DNA from 4 places in the Duganella violaceipulchra genome. Region 4 is predicted to be linked to each of the others. Evidence: predicted binding sites of a transcription regulator. Region 4 holds the regulator's gene; each other region holds the start of a gene.
What was found. Region 4 encodes LexA, which represses DNA repair genes until DNA is damaged. Its sites were predicted from a motif close to ACTGTATNNNNATACAGT; they were not measured.
Positions count from the first base shown of each region.

Region 1: the regulator LexA is predicted to act here: its motif matches at 1,620-1,637, upstream of imuA (translesion DNA synthesis-associated protein ImuA).
Region 2: the regulator LexA is predicted to act here: its motif matches at 1,623-1,640, upstream of KVP70_RS04680 (DNA topoisomerase IV subunit B).
Region 3: the regulator LexA is predicted to act here: its motif matches at 1,848-1,865, upstream of recA (recombinase RecA).

Region 1 is NZ_JAHTGR010000004.1:248,287-253,894, reverse strand. It holds gene KVP70_RS09660 (hypothetical protein) at 1-28, opposite strand, end outside; gene KVP70_RS09655 (putative Na+/H+ antiporter) at 277-1,530, opposite strand; gene imuA (translesion DNA synthesis-associated protein ImuA) at 1,673-2,392, shown strand; gene KVP70_RS09645 (Y-family DNA polymerase) at 2,322-3,800, shown strand; gene KVP70_RS09640 (alpha/beta hydrolase family protein) at 3,832-4,587, shown strand; gene KVP70_RS09635 (thioredoxin fold domain-containing protein) at 4,658-5,608, shown strand, end outside.
Region 2 is NZ_JAHTGR010000002.1:388,680-394,287, reverse strand. It holds gene KVP70_RS04695 (TorF family putative porin) at 1-728, opposite strand, end outside; gene KVP70_RS04690 (P-loop NTPase family protein) at 772-1,143, opposite strand; gene KVP70_RS04685 (hypothetical protein) at 1,140-1,451, opposite strand; gene KVP70_RS04680 (DNA topoisomerase IV subunit B) at 1,666-3,663, shown strand; gene parC (DNA topoisomerase IV subunit A) at 3,677-5,608, shown strand, end outside.
Region 3 is NZ_JAHTGR010000014.1:188,930-194,537, forward strand. It holds gene KVP70_RS24210 (sensor histidine kinase) at 1-1,053, opposite strand, end outside; gene KVP70_RS24215 (response regulator) at 1,050-1,730, opposite strand; gene recA (recombinase RecA) at 1,915-3,042, shown strand; gene recX (recombination regulator RecX) at 3,119-3,571, shown strand; gene KVP70_RS24230 (DUF2889 domain-containing protein) at 3,826-4,410, shown strand; gene sucC (ADP-forming succinate--CoA ligase subunit beta) at 4,488-5,608, shown strand, end outside.
Region 4 is NZ_JAHTGR010000004.1:116,446-122,053, forward strand. It holds gene KVP70_RS08995 (DUF47 domain-containing protein) at 1-539, opposite strand, end outside; gene KVP70_RS09000 (replicative DNA helicase) at 614-1,999, opposite strand; gene rplI (50S ribosomal protein L9) at 2,120-2,572, opposite strand; gene rpsR (30S ribosomal protein S18) at 2,607-2,897, opposite strand; gene priB (primosomal replication protein N) at 2,913-3,218, opposite strand; gene rpsF (30S ribosomal protein S6) at 3,237-3,623, opposite strand; gene lexA (transcriptional repressor LexA) at 3,914-4,552, shown strand; gene KVP70_RS09030 (hypothetical protein) at 4,583-5,077, opposite strand; gene KVP70_RS09035 (cystathionine gamma-synthase family protein) at 5,137-5,608, opposite strand, start outside.

The DNA.
Region 1 (5,608 bases), 130 kb from region 4:
AAGCACTGATTTTGATGGAGGCGGTCATGGTGTAATCCTTTGAATGAAAAGGTTGGGAATCCTGACGTTGCTACCTTTGGGTCTAAACCCAAAACCATTCTAGTGATCAAAATTGCCATGAAATACGCATTTTGTAACAACTGGATTAATATATTTTTTTACCGCACGTCACACTGGTTGCGGAATGTAAAGCCCTTTTGGCCGATGGCAATCCAAGCTTCGCGACCATCTTGAAAGTCATGCGTGCGCTTGGATTGAAATTCCAGGTCGAGGTGGCTACAGCAGAAAAGCCAGCGCAGCCACGGCCGTCGGCGCCAGCGCGCCGGCCAGTAGGCCGATAGCGCCTATCGATTCGTCCTGGAAGCCGCGCCGCAGCAGCGATACGCCGGCCGGATTCGGCGCGTTGGCGATCACCGTCAGACCGCCGCCGGCCACCGCGCCGGCCACCAGCATGTATTGCGACTGCGCCGAAATTCCCTGGATCAGCGAACCGAGATAGGTCAGCGCGGCGTTGTCGGTAATCGCAGTCAGGCCAAGCGCACTGAAGAACAGCGCCACCGGCGGCAAGCTCTCGACGATGGGCTGCAACCACCATTGTTGCATGCCGCCCAACACCACCAGCCCGGCCAAGAAGAAGCCAACCAGCAAGCCTTCCTTGATGATCAGCGGATTCTGGTAGCGCTGGTAAGCCTGCGTGAATCCCAGGAACAGCATGAAGATGCCGAGGAACAGCACCGGGTGATGGCCCAGCACCACCACCGCCGCCAGGAACATCAGATGGATCGCGGTGACCGTCAGCGGCACGGCCGGTGCGGCCACGACGTCAGCCGACGGCGCGGCCGGCGCCCGCAAATGCTTGCGCAGCATGAAGGTGATCACGGTGGCGTTGATCAGCACCGCGATGGCAGCCTTCCAGCCGAAATGCGCGGCCATGAAAGCGCTATCCCATTGCCAGGTGCTGGCCACCATCAACACCGGCGGCGCGGCGTAGGCGGTCAGCGTGCCGCCGATCGAGACGTTGACGAACAGCACGCCCAGCGCGCCGTACTTTAGCCACTCCGGCATGCCGTCGCGGAAAATCAGCGGCGCCAGCATCAGCGCGGCCAGGGTCATCGCGGCCGGCTCGGTGATCAGGGAACCGGTCAGCGGCACCAGCGCCAGGCCGAACCACACCAGCGCCAGTTCGGTGCGCATAGGCAGCAGTTTGGCCAGCACCAGCAGCACGCGTTCCATGATGTCCAGCACCGGCCGCGAGGCCGCCACCACCATCACGGTGAACACGAACAGCGGTTCGGTGTACTGGCGCGACTCGGCGTACTGGATGGCGGCGTCGCCCCCGCCCAGCACTGCCATCGCGATAATCAGGATAAAGGCCCAGAAGCCGAACACCACTTCCACTTCGCCCAGCAGATGGAACAGGCCCGCGTGGCGCGGGTGGCGGTGCGATAGCACTTCGAAGGATTTGGCTGCGAAGGTGTGCAGCAGCGCCAGTCCGAACAGGATGGCGCCGACCAATTGGATGGTTTGCAAAGGATGTCCTTGTTGAGTTGCCTGAGCCACATGGTACAGCATGGGACGCACGATACAGATTGGCCTTGCCAAAAACGCCAACAAATAGTACTGTGTATTTGTACAGTATTTGCGGTAAAATCCGTTCCTTACTATGAACCGTATGAACCGATCCGCCACCCATTCCATCCCCCTTGCGCCCGAAGCCGTCCATCCAGCGTTATGGCTGGCGTCGCAACTGGCGCACAGCGCCACCCGCTGTGTCGACACCGGCTTTGCCGCCTTGTCGGCGCAGTTGCCGGGCGGCGGCTGGCCGCTGGGCGTGCTGACCGATCTGCTGGTGCAGCAGCACGGCATCGGCGAGCTGCGCCTGCTGCGGCCGGCGTTGCTGGGTCTCGGCAAGCGGCCCATCGTGCTGTTGCAACCGCCGCATGCGCCGCAGGCGCTGGCGCTGGCGGCGCTGGGGCTGGAGCCGTCGCAGCTGATCTGGATACGCAGCGGCGCCAAGAGCGGCGATGCCTTGTGGGCGGCCGAACAAGTGCTGCGCAGCGGCTGTTGCGGCGCGCTGCTGCTGTGGCAAAACCATGCGCGCGGCGAAACGCTGCGCCGCTTGCATCTGGCGGCGCTAAGCGGGGACACCTTGTTCTGCATGCTGCGGCCGCTGGCGGCCGCGCAGGATGCCTCGCCGGCGCCGCTGCGGCTGTCGCTGCACACGGCGCCTGGCGGCATCAACATCGGCTTTGTCAAACGACGAGGCCCGCAGCGCGACACCCCATTATTTTTGCCCTTAACCCCCTCGCTCTTACAACGCCATGCGCCTCTGGATCGGACTACACCTGCCACGGCTCCCGCTCGAAGTATTCTGCCCGCGCTGGTCGGCTAACGGCTGCACCGTGGTGCTGGAGCAGGAGCGGGTGGTGGCCATGTCGGCGCTGGCGCGGCAGGCCGGCGTGGACGTGGGCATGCGGCGCGGCGGCGCGCTGATGCTGGCGCCGCAGTCGCAGTTCCAGCAGCGCGCGCCGCAGCGCGAGATGGACGCGCAGCAGGCGGTGGCGATGGCGCTGCTGCAATTTACGCCGCAGCTGGCGCAGGCGGAGGAGGCCACGCTGCTGCTCGACGTCGGCGCCAGCCTGCGCCTGTTCGGCGGCATCCGCGCACTGTGCCGGCAGGTGGCGGCTAGCATGGAGGCGCTCGGTTTCACGGCCACGCTCAGCTGCGCGCCCACCGCGCGCGGCGCCTGGCTGCTGGCCCGCAGCCACGCCGGGAGGGCCTTGACGATGGACGCGTTAGTGCGGCGCATGGACCGCTTGCCCGGCAGCCTGCTGCCTCCGGCTCGGCCCTACCTGAGCTGGTTGGAAGGCATAGGGTGCTTGACGCTGGGCGAGATGCGCCGCCTGCCGCGTCCCGGCTTGCAGCGCCGCTGCGGCCGGGCCTTGCTGGACATGCTGGACGATGCCTACGGCGAACGTGCCGAGATGCATCAATGGCTGGAAGCGCCGGCCAGCTTCCGCGCCAAGCTGGAATTGTTCGACCGCGTGGAAAACGCCGAGGCGCTGCTGTTCGGCGCGCGCCGCTTGTTGCAGCAGCTCACTGGCTGGCTCAGCGCGCACCAGTTTGCGGTCGAGCGCATCCGGCTGCTGCTGGAGCACGAGCGCGGCAAGGTGGCCGGCCCGCCGACGGTGATCGACATCGTGCTGGCCGAGCCGACCTGGCGCGACGAGCACCTGGTGCGCCTGCTCAAGGAAAGGCTGGCCAAGCAGGTGCTGGACGCGCCGGTGATCGGCCTGTGCCTGGAAGCGCCGCAGGTGCAGCCGATGGCGCCGCCCAGCGACTCATTGTTCCCCGAGCCGGGCGGCAGCAAGGAGGATTGGCAGCGCCTGCTGGAATTGCTGACCGCGCGGCTGGGGCCGGACAACGTGCTGCAAGCGGCGCCGCGCGCCGACTATCGTCCCGAGCATGCCAACGCCTGGGTCAGCGTGCAGGAAAAAATCCGTCCCGCCGACGCCCGCGCCCAACTGCCGCCGGACATGCCCGGCCTGCCGCGTCCGACATGGTTGCTGGCCAAGCCTATCCCCTTGCTGATGCGCGACCACCGGCCGTTCTACGGCTCGCCGCTGAAGATCATGTCCACCGGCGAGCGCATCGAGGCCGGCTGGTGGGGCGCCATGCAAACCCGCGACTATTTCATGGCCGAGGGCGACGACTGCGCCCACTACTGGCTGTACCGCGAGCGCACCGGCCACGAGGGCGAACAGTCGGCGCGCTGGTATCTGCACGGTTTGTTTGGTTAAATAGCGTATGGCAATATCAACGGGACAGCGCATGCGATCACAACGACAGGAATTCCTCGGCGCCGACGGCCAGAAGCTGGCATCGCGGCTGGATGTGCCGGACGGCGACATCCGGGCCTACGCCTTGTTTGCTCATTGCTTCACCTGCGGCAAGGACGTGTTTGCCGCCAGCCGCATCGCGCAGGCGCTGACCGAGCATGGCTTTGCCGTGCTGCGCTTCGACTTCACCGGCCTGGGCGCCAGCGAGGGCGAATTCGCCAACACCAATTTCTCGTCCAACCTGGCGGACTTGCTGGCGGCCACCGCCTACCTGCGCGCCAGCCACAAGGCGCCCAGCCTGCTGATCGGCCACAGCCTGGGCGGCGCGGCGGTGCTGGCGGTGGCCGGGCAGGTGCCGGAGGCCAAGGCGGTGGTGACCTTGGCCGCGCCCAGCGACCCGGTGCGCGTGACCGGCTTGTTCAGCCAGCATCTCGACCAGATCGCCAACGAGGGCGAGGCGCAGGTGCAGCTGGCGGGCCGGCCCTTCCGCATCAAGCAGCAATTTGTCGAGGACGCGGGCGGGCACAATCTGAAGCTGAAGATCGCGGGCCTGAAGCGCGCCTTGCTGGTGATGCACGCGCCGGGCGACGACACGGTGGGCATCAGCAATGCGATGGAGATTTTCACCGCCGCCAAGCATCCGAAGAGTTTTATCTCACTCGACAGCGCCGACCACCTGCTGACCGAGCGCGACGATGCCGTCTACGTGGCCAACCTGATCGCGGCCTGGAGCGATCGCTATATTTGAATAACGTTGTTATATAATCTTCTCTTTTGTTTAATGCCTGGCTGGGCCGGCAAATCAGGAAGGGTTAGCGATGAACGTATTCAAACAAAGCTTCAAGCAGTGGCGCGCACTGGGCGCCGTTGTCGGCATGGCCGGCGCGATGCTGGCGCCGCCGGCGCAAGCGGATGGCCGCAGCGCGACGCATAACCTGCTGGCCAATATGGCGTGCGCCAACCGCAGCCTGGGCATCACCGAAAACAACAGCCGCGCCATACCGACGCTGGTGCGCGGCATGTATGTATTGAACGACAATAAGGGCGCATTCATTGGCCTCATCAACGAAGCCGGCACCATCTACGGTGACTCCAGCGGCTTCCAGGTATTGAGCACCACCAGTGCCCCGCCGCGCAAGATGAGCAGCGAGGAGCTGGGCGACCTGCGGCAGGAAGTGATCGCGGCCATCGACTACGACAAGCTGATCAAGGTCAGTTACGGCGACGGCGGCGGCCGCAAGATGGTGCTGTTCTCGGCGGTGGATTGCGGCTTCTGCCAGCGCTTCGAGCAGGACTTGCTGAAAAAAGGGAGTGGCGTGAACACGACGTTCTACGTGGTGCCGATGTCGCTGCTCGACGTCAATGACGGCGGCGGTATGGCGAAATGGCAAACCGTGTCGCGTATCTGGTGCGCCGATAACAGCACCGCGGCCTGGAAAAAATACTGGAGCACGCTCGATGCGGCGCCTGGCCGCACGTGTGAGTACGATCCGAAAAACGCCCAGCAATCGGTGCGCCAACTGCAGCGCGTGCTGGCGTCGGTGGGTAGCCGCGTCGGCGGCACGCCTGTCATCGTGCGCGAAGACGGTAGTGTGTTACAGAATAAGCCCGATATGGACTTGCCGTATATGAAGCAGAACTTCGGCAGCGATGGCCTGCCCAAGATGGCTGCGGCCAAGCAGCCGCAGTGGCTGATCGCGGCGGCGGACAATGCCAACGATCCGCAGCAGCCCGCCGCCGCGCAGGCGGGCGAGCAGCCGAAGAAAATC
Region 2 (5,608 bases), on a different contig from region 4:
GTCTTGCCCAGGAACTTGCCGTTGGCCGGCGAAGCGTAGGCGGTTTTGTCGGCGTTGGTGCCGATCACCGCCAGCGCTCCAGTCACCACGCCGAAGTCCTTGGTGGCGCCGATCTTCCAGTCGCTATAGCTGGCCGCGCCATTGTGCTTGACGTTCTGGTGGCCGGCGTGCAGGTTGACCGTGTAGCCCTCGCCCGCCTCGATGTTGGCGCCCAGGTCCAGATAGCCGCTGTTCTTGCTGTCGACAAAACCAAACAGATTCGTCACCGAGTGCGAATACTTGATATAAGCAGGGCCGTAACCCAGCTGGCCGTACACCTCGGTGGTGTTGGCGTTGGCGAAGCCGCTGACGTGCGACAGGTCGTTGGACGGGTAGACATAGGTCAGCACACCCACGTCGTAGGACACGTCGGCCGTGAGCTGGCCGCGTTTGCCGGCGTAGATGTCCCACTCGATGTCGCCGCTGCCGCCGGCGTCCTTGGTCCATTTGATGGTCGACAGCCAGGTGCCGGCGTAGAAGCCGGTCGGATTGTTGGTGTAGTCAAAGCCACCTTGCAGGGCCGGTTTCAGACGCGTCTGCGAAATGCCGCGATAGCGGTAGTCGCTGACCACCGCGGCGTTGAAGCTGGTCTCATTATCCGGCTTGGCGGCCGGCGCGGCATCCTCGGCGTAAGCGTGCGTGCCCGTGAAAGCAGCGACGACGGCTGCGGCGAGTATCAATTTCTTCATGATGCGGTCTTTCTTTTGGTGGTTAGATCAAGTGGTAAAAACATCAAGCGGTAAAAACTTCGCGGTACAGGGCGTCCATATCGGCCGGCTCCTGTCCGTGGATAACAGTGCTGGCCAGCGTGGCCGACATCACCTGCGCCACATAGGCGCGCACTGCGGCACGCTCGGCGTCGGTGGGTTCGCCGGCGCCGCCGACCAGCACAAACAGCACGCGCAGTCCGGGATTGAACATGCGCGCGGCATTCAAACGGGCGATCAGCTGGTAGCGGGTCGACAGGTCGGCCTGGTCCGGCTTCAGCGGCACCACCGCCAGCCGCGCGGCGACCAGCTCGGCGCGGCTCTCGGCGCTGTCGCGGCCTTCGGTGTCGACCAGCACGGCAGTGCCGCCGTGCCGATTGGCGGCCGCCACGATCATGCAGCGCCCCGCACGGTGAAGCGGCCGAATTCGGCGCCAGGCAATGCCTGCATCACCGCCTCCATCACCCGCGCCACCATGGACGCGCCCACGCACAGCCACACCTTCATGCGGGCGCCGTGCTCGCAGGCCTCGATGCGCATGAACTCCAGCGCGTCGCCGCAAATGCGCGTCACCATCTGGCGCAGCGCCGTCACGGCGGCGGTGTCGACGGTCAGCTGCATCACGCAGGCCGGCGCCGTTTTGCGATAGTCGGCGGCCCAGATCGAGCGGCGCTGGGCCGCCCTGGTATGGAAGAAAGCATGCATATCGAACCCCTGGATTGATCGTTGCGATACAAAACAGCTTATCGATGGCGCCGTAAAAACGGTCTAAAAAGGCGGGCCGTGGTTGTAAACATCGTGTATAAATTGGCCCGCGCCGTTTTTTTGCCGCGATTACGCCCGGTTGAGGATAGAATACGCAAACGTCCGCATAAAACTGTACATAAACCCAGTATCGAAATTACAAGCTTGATCACGTATGGCCACTAAAAAACCAGTTTCCGACTACAGCGAAGCATCCATCCGGGTCCTCAAGGGCCTGGAACCCGTCAAGCAACGCCCGGGTATGTACACCCGCACCGAGAATCCGCTGCACATCATCCAGGAGGTGATCGACAATGCCTCGGACGAGGCGCTGGGCGGACATTGTAAAAACATTATCGTCACGCAGAACGCCGACGGCAGCATCACCGTCGAAGACGACGGCCGGGGCATCCCGGTCGGCCTGCACCCCGAAGAGGGCGTGCCGACGGTGGAAATCGTGTTCACCCGCCTGCACGCGGGCGGCAAGTTCGACAAGGGTTCGGGCGGCGCCTACGCGTTCTCGGGCGGTTTGCACGGCGTCGGCGTGTCGGTCACCAACGCGCTGTCCAAGCGCCTGGAGATCACCGTCTGGCGCAAGGAGCCCGACGGCACCGGCCTGCACAAACTGGCCTTCGAGCACGGCGACGTGGTCGAGCCGCTGTCCTCCGCGGTCGCGCCGCGCGACGGCAAAAAGTCCGGCACCCGCGTCACCGCCTGGCCGGACGCCAAATATTTCGACTCCCCCGCCATCTCGCAGACCGAGTTGCAGCGCCTGTTGCGCTCCAAGGCCGTGCTGCTGCCGGGTGTCACCGTCACGCTGACCAACGCCAAGACCGGCGAATCGCAGGTCTGGCAGTACAACGACGGCCTGCGCGGCTACCTGACCGAGGCGCTGGCGCAAGCGACCGACGGCGAGACCCTGATCCCGCTGTTCGAAGGCGCGCAATTCGCCGGCCCGGACGCCGAAGGCTTCGCCGAGGGCGAAGGCGCGGCCTGGGTGGTGGCATGGACCGAACAAGGCGCCGTGGTGCGCGAATCCTACGTCAACCTGATCCCCACGCCCAACGGCGGCACCCACGAATCGGGCCTGCGCGACGGCTTGTACGGCGCGGTGAAGAGCTTCGTCGAGATGCACTCGCTGCTGCCCAAAGGCGTCAAGCTGCTGCCGGAAGACGTGTTCGCGCGCGTCTCGTTCGTGCTGTCGGCCAAAGTGCTGGACCCGCAGTTCCAGGGCCAGATCAAGGAACGCCTGAACTCCCGCGACGCCGTGCGCCTGGTCTCGACCTATTCCAAGCCGGCGCTGGAGCTGTGGCTGAACCACCATGTCGACTACGGCAAGAAGCTGGCCGAACTGGTCATCAAGCAGGCGCAATCGCGTCTGCGCTCGCTGCAAAAGGTCGAGAAGAAGAAATCGTCCGGCGTGGCCGTCCTGCCGGGCAAGCTGACCGACTGCGAATCGAGCGACGTCGCCCGCACCGAACTGTTCCTGGTCGAGGGCGACTCGGCGGGCGGTTCGGCCAAGATGGGCCGCGACAAGGAATTCCAGGCCATCCTGCCGCTGCGCGGCAAGGTGCTCAACTCCTGGGAAACCGACCGTGACCGCCTGTTCGCCAACAACGAGATCCACGACATCTCGGTGGCGATCGGCGTCGATCCGCACAGCGCCGACAGCATGCCGGACCTCTCCGGCCTGCGTTACGGAAAAATCTGCATCCTCTCCGATGCGGACGTCGACGGCTCGCACATCCAGGTCTTGTTATTGACGCTGTTCTTCAAGCACTTCCCCGGCCTGATCGCCAACGGGAACATCTGCATCGCCCGGCCGCCGCTGTTCCGCGTCGACGCGCCGGCGCGCGGCAAGAAGCCGATCCAGAAGCTGTACGCGCTCGACGCCGGCGAACTGGTGGCGATCGAGGACAAGCTGCGCAAGGACGGCCTGAAGGAAGGCGCCTGGTCGATCTCGCGCTTCAAGGGCCTGGGCGAGATGAACGCCGAACAGCTGTGGGAAACCACGATGAACCCGGACACCCGCCGCCTGCTGCCGGTATCGCTGGGCGCCTACGCGCACGGCGAATCGTCGGCGCGCTTCAATATGTTGATGGGTAAGGGCGAAGCGGCCGCGCGCCGCGCCTGGATCGAAGAACACGGCAACGAAGCCGAAGCAGATATCTAATTACTGACCGACTATGACTCATCAAGCAAATCTCTTTGACGAACCGGCGCCGGAAGCGGCGGCGGTGGCTCAACCTGCGGCACCTGCGGCGCCCGCGCCCTCGCCTGCGCCCGCGTCCGCGCAAGCGGCCGGCGACGAGGCCGTGCACGACGGCGTAAGCGCCACTCCGCAGGACGGCGGCGGCAATGACCACAATGGCGGCGGCGACGGCGGCAATGGCGGCGGCAACGGCGGCAACGCCGGCTCCCCACCAGGCGGCGATGACGGCGACGGCGGCGACACGCTGACCCTGTCCACCTTCGCCGAACGCGCCTACCTCGACTACGCCATCTCGGTGGTCAAGGGCCGCGCGCTGCCGGACGTGTGCGACGGCCAGAAGCCGGTGCAGCGCCGCATCCTGTACGCGATGAACGAAATGGGCCTGAACAGCACCGCCAAGCCGCGCAAGTCCGCGACCGTGGTCGGCGACGTGCTGGGTAAATTGCACCCGCACGGCGACCAGTCGGTGTACGACGCCATGGTGCGCATGGCACAGGACTTCTCGCTGCGCTATCCGCTGGTCGACGGCCAGGGCAACTTCGGCTCGCGCGACGGCGACGGCGCCGCGGCGATGCGCTACACCGAAGCCCGATTGACGCCGATCGCCAAGGTGCTGCTCGACGAGATCAACCTCGGCACCGTGGAATTCCAGGCCAACTACGACGGCTCGACCGAAGAACCATGCCTGCTGCCGGCGCGCCTGCCGATGGTGCTGTTGAACGGCGCCTCCGGCATCGCGGTCGGCCTGGCGACGGAAATCCCGTCGCACAACCTGACCGAAGTGGCGCAAGCGGCCGTCGCCATGATCCGCAATCCGAAGATCACGCACAGCGAATTGATGGCCATGATCCCCGGCCCGGATTTCCCGGGCGGAGGCCAGATCATCACCCCGCCGTCGCAGATCAGCGACATGTACGCGACCGGCCGTGGCAGCATGAAAGTGCGCGCGCGCTGGAAGATCGAAGAGCTGGCGCGCGGCCAGTGGCAGGCGGTGGTTACCGAACTGCCGCCGGGCACCTCGTCGCAGAAGGTGCTGGAGGAGATCGAAGAGCTGACCAACCCCAAGATCAAGATGGGCAAGAAGGCGCTGTCGCCGGAACAGATGGCGCTCAAATCGCTGATCCTCAATTCACTGGATACGATACGCGACGAATCGGGCCGCGCCGCGCCGGTGCGCCTGGTGTTCGAGCCGAAGTCGAAGAACCAGGACCAGACCGAATTCATGCTGCTGCTGCTGGCGCATACCTCGCTCGAATCGTCGGCCTCGATCAACCTGGTGATGATAGGCGGCGATGGCCGTCCGCGCCAGAAGGGCCTGACCGACATCCTGCAGGAGTGGATCGAATTCCGCTTCGCCACCGTCACCCGCCGCACGCAGTACAAGCTGGGCAAGGTCGACGCGCGCATCCACATCCTGGAAGGCCGCGAGACCATCCTGCTGAACATCGATGAAGTGATCCACATCATCCGCAATTCGGACGAACCGAAAGCGGCGCTGATGGAGCGCTTCCGCCTGTCGGAGATCCAGGCCGAAGACATCCTGGAAATCCGCCTGCGCCAACTGGCCCGCCTGGAAGCGATCAAGATCCAGCAAGAGCTGGCCGAACTGCGCAAGGAAAAAGGCCTGCTGCAGGACCTGCTCGACAACCCATCGTCGATGAAGCGCGCCATCATCAAGGAAATCGACGCCGACGCCAAGACCTATGGCGACGCCCGCCGCACCCTGATCGAGGAAGCGCAGAAAGCCGTGGTCGAACAGAAGGTGGTGGACGAACCGGTGACCGTCATCATTTCGGAAAAAGGCTGGATACGCGCGCGCACCGGCATCGGCCACGACGCCGCGCAGTTCACCTTCAAGGCCGGCGACACGCTGTATGGCGCCTTCGAGTGCCGCACGGTGGACAAC
Region 3 (5,608 bases), on a different contig from region 4:
CGCCAGCTCCGACAGTTCCAGCGGCAGCATGGCGGTGCCGGCCTGCGGCTGGTTCTCGGCGCGGGCCAGGGCCAGCAATTGATTGACCAGCCGGGTGGCCGCTTCCGAGCTCTTGGCCAGCTGCTCCAGCGAGCGGTGGATTTCGCCGCTGTCGGTCTGGCGCAGCGCCAGCTCGGACTGCATGCGCATGCCCGCCAGCGGCGTGCGCATCTGGTGCGCGGCGTCGGCGATGAAGCGCTTCTGCATCTCGATCGACAGCGACAGCCGCGCCAGCATGTCGTTCAGTGAATTGACCAGCGGCGAGATTTCCTCCGGCACCTGGTTGGAGGCGATCGGGCTCAGGTCGTCCGAGCTGCGCGCGCGTATCCGCTCCTGCAACTGCGCCAGCGGCGACAGTCCGCGCGACAGCGCAAACCACACCAGGGCCAGCACGATGGGCAGGATGATGAACTGCGGCAGGATCACGCCCTTGATGATGGCGTTGGCCAGCTGGCCGCGTTTTTCCAGCGTCTCGGCCACCTGCACCAGCGCCAGCTGTTCGTCGCCGCTGTTGCGCTCCAGCCGCACGTAGGCGTAGGCCACGCGCACCGGCGTGCCGTGCATGGTGTCGTTGCGGAAGCGCACGCTGCCGCGCGGCTTGTCGTCCTCGTCGATGACCGGCGGCGGCAGGTCGCGGTCGCCGTCCACGTGTTCGCCGCGCGGGCCCTGGATCTGGAAGTAGACGTTGTCGACATCGTCGGCGCGCAGGATGTCGCGGGCCGGGCCGGACAGGCCCTTGATGACCTTGCCGTCCACCGCGCGCACCTGCTGCGCCAGCACGGTGACGCTGTCTTCCAGCGCATGGTCGAACGGCTGGTTGGCGATGGACTTGGCCACCAGGTAGGTGATCGCGATGCTCATCGGCCACAGCAGCAGCAGCGGCGCCAGCATCCAGTCCAGGATCTCGCCGAACAGCGAGTGCTGGATGCCTTCGTCCGCCTCGGGCGCCGGCGGCTGGTATTCCAGATCCTTCGCCAGCTCCGGCTGCGCTGGCTGTGCGGCCGGCGGTGTCACTTGGGGGCGTCCGTATATTTTTCGAGGCAGTAGCCGAGGCCGCGCACGGTGGCGATGCGGATGCCGCCGATTTCGATCTTCTTGCGCAGCCGGTGCACATAGACCTCGATGGCGTTGTTGCTCACTTCCTCGCCCCATTCGCACAGGTGGTCGACCAGCTGTTCCTTGGACACCAGCCGGCCGCTGCGCGCCAGCAGGATTTCCAGCAAGCCCAGCTCGCGCGCCGACAGGTCCAGCATCTGCTCGTTGATGTAGGCGCTGCGGCCGACCTGGTCGTAGCTCAGCGGCCCGTGCCTGACCACGGTGGCGCCGCCGCCGGCGCCGCGCCGGGTCAGGGCCCGTACGCGCGCCTCCAGTTCGGACAGCGCGAAGGGCTTGGCCATGTAGTCGTCGGCGCCCAGGTCGAGGCCGTTGACGCGCTGCTCGATCGAGTCGGCCGCCGTCAAGATCAGCACCGGCAGCAGCGAGGCGCGCGCGCGCAGGCGGCGCAGCACCTCCAGCCCGGACAGCTTGGGCAGGCCCAGGTCCAGGATCAGCAGGTCGAACTCCTGGGTGGAGAGGGCGGTGTCGGCTTCCTGGCCGTTGCTGACGCAATCGATGGCGTAGCCGGACTGGCGCAGCGAGCGGGTCAGGCCGTCGGCCAGCACGCTGTCGTCCTCGGCAAGTAAAATTCGCATTATGTAGACACTCCAACACACTCCGGCTGCAGAAGATCCTATTGTGTTTCATTTCGCGCAAGGTGGCGAGTTTTTGTGCAATCTCAAAATTGTTTAAAAATCGTGCTTGCATTAAGCACTGTTTTTTTATACAGTGCTGCCTGTACCGACGAATTTGCACCCACCTACTGGTTGAAAGAACATTATGGACGATAAAAAAGCTGTTGTACCTGCATCAGAAAAAGCCAAGGCGCTGGCCGCCGCGCTGGCCCAAATCGAGAAGCAATTCGGCAAAGGCTCCGTAATGCGCATGGACGCCAACACGCCGATCGAGGACGTGCAGGTCGTGTCGACCGGGTCGCTCGGCCTGGATATCGCGCTGGGCGTCGGCGGCTTGCCGCGCGGCCGCGTGGTGGAAATCTATGGCCCTGAATCGTCGGGCAAAACCACGCTGACCCTGCAAACTATTGCTGAAATGCAAAAACTGGGCGGCACCTGCGCCTTCATCGACGCCGAGCACGCGCTGGACGTCGGCTACGCACAGAAGCTGGGCGTCAACCTGCACGAGCTGCTGATCTCGCAGCCGGACACCGGCGAACAGGCGCTGGAAATCTGCGACGCGCTGGTGCGCTCCGGTTCGGTCGACCTGGTGGTCATCGACTCGGTCGCCGCGCTGACGCCACGCGCCGAGATCGAAGGCGACATGGGCGATTCGCTGCCAGGCCTGCAAGCCCGCCTGATGTCCCAGGCGCTGCGCAAGCTGACCGGTTCGATCAACCGCACCAACACCCTGGTCATCTTCATCAACCAGATCCGCATGAAGATCGGCGTCATGTTCGGCAGCCCGGAGACCACCACCGGCGGCAACGCGCTGAAGTTCTACGCCTCCGTGCGCCTGGACATCCGCCGCACCGGCTCGATCAAGTCGGGCGACGAGGTGATCGGCAACGAAACCAAGGTCAAGGTCGTCAAGAACAAGATCGCGCCGCCGTTCAAGGAAGCGCACTTCGACATCCTGTACGGCGCCGGCACCTCGCGTGAAGGCGAGATTCTGGACCTGGGCGTGGAAGCGAAGATCGTCGAGAAGTCCGGTTCCTGGTACAGCTACAACGGCGAGCGCGTCGGCCAGGGCAAGGACAACGCCCGCATCTTCCTGCAGGAGCGTCCCGAGCTGGCGTGGGAAATCGAAAACAAGGTCCGTGAATCGCTGGGCGTGCGCGTACTGCCGCCGCTGGCCGCCGACAAGGGCGACACCGTGGTCAAGCTGAAATCGGTCGACAAGGCCGACAAGGCTGATAAGGCAGACAAAGGCGACAAGGCCGACGCCGCGTAATCAGCGTCCGCTTGATCCCGAACCACCGCGCTGTTGATTCAGCCGGTGGTTTTCTCATTGTGCAGAGGTTTTTTCTATGGCAGCACCGCAACTTAGCCTGAAGGGCCGCGCCCTGCGCTATCTGTCGATGCGCGAACACAGCCGCATGGAGCTGACCCGCAAGCTGGCGCGCTACGCGGAGGAGGGCGACGACGTCGAAGCCCTGCTCGACCTGCTGGAAAAGAACAACTGGCTGTCGCAGGAACGTTTTTCCGAGGCGCTGATCCACCGGCGTTCGGCCCGCTTCGGCAACAGCCGCATCGTCGCCGAGCTGCAAAGCCACGGCATCAAGGGCGAGGAACTGCAGGAACTGAAGGCCGGCCTGGCCGCAGGCGAGACCGAACGCTGCGTCGAGGTCTGGAACCGCAAGTTCGGCACCGTGGCCGCCGATCCGCAGGAACGCAACAAGCAGATGCGCTTTCTGCTGCAACGGGGATTCTCCCAGCGCGCCGTGCAAACCGCCCTGAAAGGCGCGCCGGAAGACGATTGAGCCGTTACCGCGCCGCACCATGCAATGTTTCCATGACTGAAATAACACGGATGAATTTCTTGTAAAAACGATCTCGAAACGGCCATTTTTCCTTCCAAAAGATATGTTCTGACGCAACTGGAGGTCTTGATGTGCTACACTTTTGGGGTTTTTGCAGCGCCGCAGGTGCGGTAGTTGTCCGTAGAAGCTGCGGACACGTGCGATCAGCACATGGCTGCTTACTAAATTTCTGTCGCGAGAGCGGCATCGGTCTTATGTCCCTGTCAACCCCAGTTAACCGACGTGCGCTACGGCACACGCGCGCAATTGCTGTCCAAGCGTACGCACGCGACGACGGACTGTGGGATCTCGACGCCCATATCACCGACATCAAAGTGATCGACACCGTGCTGGCCTCGGGCCCACGTGCTGCCGGCACCCCTCTGCATGACCTGCACCTGCGTTTGACCGTCGATCTGCAACTGAACATCGTCGATGCCGAAGCCGCATCCGATGCCGTTCCGTATCCCGGCTACTGCGACACCATTGCCCCCGATTATAAAAAACAGCTCGTCGGCCTGAACCTGATGAAAGGTTTCCGCCACGAGCTCAAGCAACGCCTGTCCGGCATCGCCGGCTGCACCCATTTGACCGAACTGGCGCAGATCCTGCCCACGGCCGCGGTGCAGGCGTTCGCCAACGATGTCTGGTCGACCAACGACGCGGCGACCGAGAATGACGGCGTGCCGCGCCAGAAGCCGTTTCAACTCGACAAATGCCATGCCCTGCGCACCGACGGCGGAGCAGTGGCGCAGTTTTACCCGCGCTGGGTGGCCAAAGCAGCACCAGGTGGCGCGTAGCAATCTCTGCTTACTAGATTCACACATTTCGCAGTATCAACCGATTTTTACACATCAGCATCAGAAGGGAAGCCAGCATGAAAATCCATGAGTATCAAGGCAAAGAAATCCTCCGAAAATTCGGAGTGACGGTTCCGCGCGGTATTCCGTGCATGTCCGTTGAAGAAGCAGTCAAAGCTGCTGAAACCTTGGGCGGCCCGGTCTGGGTTGTAAAAGCACAGATCCACGCCGGTGGCCGTGGTAAAGGCGGCGGCGTCAAAGTCGCCAAATCGCTGGAACAAGTCAAAGAATTCTCCGAGCAGATCCTGGGCATGCAGCTGGTCACGCACCAGACCGGCCCTGAAGGCCAGAAAGTACGCCGCCTGCTGATCGAAGAAGGCGCGGACATCAAGAAAGAACTGTACGTATCGCTGGTCACCGACCGCGTATCGCAGCGCGTGGTGCTGATGGCTTCCTCTGAAGGCGGCATGGACATCGAAGAAGTTGCCGAGTCCCACCCGGAACTGCTGCACTCGATCGCCATCGATCCATCGATCGGCCTGACCGACGCTGAAGCCGCTGGCATCGCCGCCAAGATCGGTGTGCCGGAAGCGTCGATCGCCGACGCCGTCACCAACCTGCAAGGCCTGTACAAAGCCTACTGGGAAACCGACTCGTCGCTGGCCGAAATCAACCCGCTGATACTGACCGGTTCGGGCAAGGTCATCGCTCTGGACGCCAAGTTCAACTTCGACGCCAACTCGCTGTTCCGTCAACCAGAAATCGTCGCCTACCGCGATCTGGACGAAGAAGATCCAGCTGAAGTTGAAGCATCGAAATTCGATCTGGCCTACATTTCCCTGGACGGCAATATCGGTTGCCTGGTGAACGGCGCCGGCCTGGCCATGGCCACCATGGACACCATCAAGCTGTTCGGCGGCGAGCCTGCCAACTTCCTGGACGTCGGCGGCGGCGCCACGGCTGAGAAAGTGACCGAAGCCTTCAAGATCATGTTGAAAAACCCAGGCCTGAAAGCCATCCTGGTCAACATCTTCGGCGGCATCATGCGTTGCGACGTGATCGCCGAAGGCGTGATCACCGCGGTCAAGGCCGTGTCGCTGAACGTGCCGCTGGTGGTCCGCATGAAGGGCACCAACGAAGACCTGGGCAAGAAGATGCTGGCCGACTCCGGTCTGCCTATCATCGCAGCCGACACCAT
Region 4 (5,608 bases):
TTCATCTTGATCAGGTTGCGCACGTCCGGTTCGTCGCGGAACAGCTTGGACATGGCGGCGCGCATCACGTGGTCGGCGTCCGATTCCAGGCGGTCGATCTCTTCGCAGATGGCGACGATCTGGCGCGAGTTGTCCATATTGTGCAGCAGGGCCACGGCGTCGCGCACTTTCTCGGCGCAGGCCAGCACCAGCTCGGCCAGGCGCTTGGCTTCCGGCGTGACCGAATGCAGGTCGTACAGCGAGACGGTCTGGGCGGCGTCTTCCAGCAGGTCGAGGATGTCGTCCATGCGGGTGATCAGCTTGTGGATGTCGTCGCGGTCGATCGGCGTGATGAAGGTCTTGTGCAACAGGTCGACGGTGGCGTAGGTAATCTTGTCGGCCTGCTTTTCGATGCTCTCGATCGCGTGCACGCGATTTTCCAGATCGTCGAAATTGGACATCAGGCCCAGCATTTCTTTTGCACCTTTGACGCACAGCTCGGCGTGTTGGTTAAACAGGTCAAAAAATTTGCCCTCGGTGGGCATCAAACGTCCAAACATTTTATTCTCCGTTCCATTAATTACTACAGATCGCCGCCCAGGATAAGGACGGCGTAAAGATTAGTGATGCCAGCTTAGTCGCCTTGGTACAGCGCCAGGTTACCGGTGTAGTTGCCAAACTTGGTGTACTGGCCGATCCAGGTCAGGCGTACCGCCCCGATCGGGCCGTTACGCTGCTTACCGATGATAATCTCGGCCGTTCCTTTATCGGGCGAGTCCGGGTTGTAGACCTCGTCGCGATACAAGAAGATGATGACGTCCGCATCCTGCTCGATAGCGCCGGATTCGCGCAAGTCGGACATGACGGGACGTTTGTTGGGGCGTTGCTCCAGCGAGCGGTTCAGCTGCGACAGCGCGATCACCGGGCATTGCAATTCCTTGGCCAGGCCTTTGAGCGAGCGCGAAATCTCCGAGATCTCGGAGGCGCGGTTGTCGCCCTGGGTCGAGCCTGTCATCAGCTGCAGGTAGTCGACGATGATCAGGCCCAGCTTGCCGCACTGGCGCGACAATCGGCGCGCGCGGGCGCGCATCTCGATCGGGTTCAGTGCAGGGGTTTCGTCGATGAACAACTGAGCGTCGTTCATTTTCTGGATGGCGTGCGTCAGGCGCGGCCAATCCTCGTCGTTCAGGCGACCGGTGCGCAGGCGGTGCTGGTCGAGCTGGCCGACCGAGCCCAGCATACGCATCGCCAGCTGGGCGCCGCCCATCTCCATCGAGAAGATCGCCACCGGCAGGCCGGCTTCGATCGCGACGTTTTCGCCGATGTTGACCGAGAATGCGGTCTTGCCCATGGAAGGACGGCCGGCCACGATGACCAGGTCGCCCGCCTGCAGGCCCGAGGTCATGCGGTCGAGGTCGATGAAGCCGGTCGGCACGCCGGTGATCTCGGACTGGTTCTCGCGCGAGTACAGCTCGTCGATGCGCTCGACCACCTGGGTCAGCAGCGGCTGCACGGCGGTCCAGCCGGCCGAGCCGCGGGCGCCCTGCTCGGCGATCGCGAAGATCTTCGATTCGGCCTCGTCGAGCATCTGCTTGACTTCCTTGCCCTGCGGGCTGAAGGCTTGTCCGGAGATTTCGTCGGCGACCGTGATCAGCTGGCGCAGCACAGAGCGATCGCGGACGATCTCGGCGTAGCGGCGGATGTTGGCGGCCGATGGCGTGTTTTGCGCCATCGCGTTCAGGTAGGCCAGGCCGCCCACGTCTTCCGCCTTGCCCAGCTGGGTCAGGGTTTCAAACACGGTGATGACGTCCGCCGGCCGCGAGCTGTTGATCATCTTGACGATCTGCTCGAAGATGATGCGGTGGTCGTAGCGGTAAAAGTCTTCCGGATGCATCATATCCGCAATGCGGTCGAACGCCGCATTATCGCGCAGCAGGCCGCCAATAACGGACTGTTCTGCTTCGATGGAATGCGGCGGGACGCGGAGTGAATCTACTTGCGGATCGGAGGGGGCGTTCATGGCGCGAATTATACCTGCTTGCTTGGGCCGTATTACAAATTTATGACGAGAAAAAAGCCGGGCAAGCCCGGCTTTTCAATGTGTTACAACACTTACCAGACGTTTCCGTCTGGAAAAGTATTAGGCAGCTTCGCCTACGACAGCAACAGTCACTTCCACCACCACGTCGGTGTGCAGAGCGACGCTCACTGGGTGCTCGCCAACGGTCTTCAGAGGACCGGTCGGCATGCGCACAGCAGCTTTTTCAACAGCGAAACCAGCTTTGGTCAGCGCTTCAGCGATGTCGAAGTTGGTGACGGAGCCGAACAGACGGCCGTCAACACCAGCTTTTTGCGAAACGTTCACGGTCATGCCGTTCAGTTTCTCGCCTTGAGCTTGAGCAGCGGCCAGCTTTTCAGCAGCAGCTTTTTCCAGTTCAGCGCGCTTGACTTCGAATTCAGCAACGGCGGACGCGGTAGCGCGGCGAGCCATTTTTTGCGGAATCAGGAAGTTACGTGCGTAACCGTCTTTAACTTTAACGACTTCACCCAGGTTGCCCAGGTTGACGACTTTTTCTAACAGAATGATTTGCATAGTTCTTCTCCAGGATCTTATCTAGACGACGCGATTAAGCGTGGTGCAGATCGGTGTAAGGCAGCAGCGCGAGGTAGCGAGCGCGCTTGATTGCGGTGTCAACTTGGCGCTGGTAGTGCGCCTTGGTACCGGTCAGACGTGCTGGCATGATTTTGCCGTTTTCCTGGACGAAGTCTTTCAGGGTGTCGACGTCTTTGTAGTCAACTTGTTCTACGTTTGCTGCGGTGAAGCGGCAGAATTTCTTACGCTTGAACAAAGGATTCTGTTGCTTGCGCTTTTCTTTCAGCTTGAGCTTGTTTTTGTCGAACTTTTTACCGAATGCCATTTTAGGCTCCTGTATCTAAATTGAGCTGTCTGGGACAGCACTAAAATCAATGATGTGAAACACCAGGCTTTTGCTATTGCGATTCTTCTTGTTCAGAAAACCGGTGAACTGATACATGCCTGCCAGTGGCGCCTGACTGAAGCGGCCTGAAATCTCGCCCGCGGCAACCGCGGAAATTTCAAACTCGCTCAATCGGGCGATGCCTGCCTCCATCTGCTGGGATCGGTGCTGGAGTACAGCGTTCACGATCGGCATGCCGGCCGGGGTATAGCGCAAGGCGTCCCGTTCGGCGATGAGGGCAATAAACTGGAGCTGATTCAGCTCGGTTCCTGGCAACAATTAGGCCGCAGGAGCAGCAGCAACTGCTGGAGCTTCGGTGCGATGCGATTTCGCTGCATCTTCACGTTGTACCGACTTCATCATCGGCGAAGGAGCGGTTTCCGCCTTCTTCATCTTGACGGTCAGGTGACGCAGCACGGCATCATTGAATTTGAAGGCGGTTTCCAGCTCGACCAGGGTCTCGTTGTCGCATTCGATGTTCATGCAGATGTAGTGTGCTTTAGCCAGTTTCTGGATCGAGTAAGCCATCTGACGACGGCCCCAATCTTCAACACGGTGCACGGAGCCGCCGCGGGTGGTTACCGAGGCTTTGTAACGCTCGATCATGGCGGGCACTTGCTCGCTCTGGTCCGGATGGACGATAAATACTATTTCATAGTGACGCATGCAAACTCCCTTAAGGACTGTGAATATAGCCCACCCTGGCGTCAAGACAGGTGTGGGAAGAGGTAAGCCCGCGACTATAGCAGCTTTTCCGCCAAAAGACAATCCGGGGTCAAGTCTGACATTCGGACACGGCCTCGACCGTAGTACGAAGCTACGGTCGAGGCCGTGTCCGAATGTCAGACTTGACCCCACCATGAAATTATTTCGTGCTAAGCAACAAATTCCCTTGCATTTCGTCTCACACTGTACAAAAATACAGACTGTCTATATACACAGGCCTAAAGCACTCTATGATCAAGCTCACCGCAAGACAGGAACAAATTCTCAATCTGATCAAGGATGCCATCGAAAACACAGGCTTCCCGCCGACCCGCGCCGAAATCGCCAATGAGCTGGGCTTTAAATCCGCCAACGCGGCCGAGGAGCATTTGCAGGCGCTGGCGCGCAAGGGCGCGATCGAGATCGCCGCCGGCACTTCGCGCGGCATCCGCCTGCTGGGCGTGCACGCCGAGCCGGCCGCCTCCAAGGCACCGGTGTCGCTGATGATGTCGCTGCCGCTGATCGGCCGCGTGGCCGCCGGCTCGCCCATGCTGGCGCAGGAAAACCTGGAGACCAGCTACAGCGTCGATCCGGCCATGTTCTCCTCCCGCCCGGACTATCTGCTGAAGGTGCGCGGCGAATCGATGCGCGACGCCGGCATCATGGACGGTGACCTGCTGGCCGTCAAAAAAGTCGATAGCGCCAAGAACGGCCAGATCGTCGTGGCCCGCATCGGCAACGACGTCACCGTCAAGCGCTACCGCAAGACCGGCTCGCTCGTCGAACTGCTGCCGGAGAACCCGGACTTCAAGATCATCAAGGTCGATCCCGAAGCCGACGAGTTCGCGCTGGAAGGCCTGGCGGTCGGCCTGATGCGCAGCTGGCACTAAGCATTGCGGCAGGACCGGCGGCTTGCGCGCCTAGCGCTTGCCCGCCGTCTCCGGCAGATGCGACAGGTCGCGCGCGCTCAAGGCGATGTCGCCGCGCCGGCCTTCCCACGCGGCCTGCGCCAGCGTGACGGCATCCGCCTGGCGCTTGGCCTCATCCGCCACGCGCACGAACACCTCGCTCATCAACGTCTGCGCGGCGTCCATTTCATCATCTGTCATCAGGTCGGCCAGGTCGGGCGGGATGCTCTTGCCGACCGGGAGCGCGGCATTGTAATTGGCAAGGAACTGGTCGTAGCAGCTGCGCCACGCGGCCAGCGCCCGCGTCACCGCAGGGCCGCCGGCCAGCGCCGGGCGCATCGGGATGTTAGGAGGCTGGCAGTTGAAACGGGCCAGCGCAATATCGGCGCCGTCGTAGTGGCTGGTGTAGTACTCGATCTCGGCCTGCCGCGCCAGGCGGCGGGCCTGCTCGTCGGCGAAGGCGTTAGTCGACAGCACGGTCAAGGCAAGTACCCATGCTGCTCTCATAACACCCCCTCCCGCTTAGCAAAATTGAAAGCTTAGATTATCACAACTCGGCGCGATGCTCAGCAAGCTTCCAGTGCGCAGGTGAAATCGTCCAACAGATCGTCGGTATCCTCGATGCCGACCGACACCCGTATCAACGATTCGGCGATGCCCATCGACGCCCGGCGTTCCGCCCCCATCTCGAAGAAGATGGTGTGCGCCACCGGAATGATCAAAGTGCGCGTGTCGCCCAGGTTGGAAGCCGGAATCGCCAGCTTCAGGCGGTTCAGGAAGTCGAAGCAGTCGATGCCGTCCTTCAGCTCAAAACTCAGCAGCGAGCCGAAGCTGCGGAACAGTTCGCCGGAGATGGCGTGCTGCGGGTGCGACGCCAGGCCAGGATAATAGACGGCGGCCACCCGCTCGTCCGCCTCCAGCAGCCTGGCCAGCGCCATCGCATTGGCGCTGGTGCGTTCCATGCGCAGCGCCAGCGTCTCGGCGCCGACGGCGATGTGGTGCGCCGCTTCCGGCGCCAGCGAGGCGCCGAAATCGCGC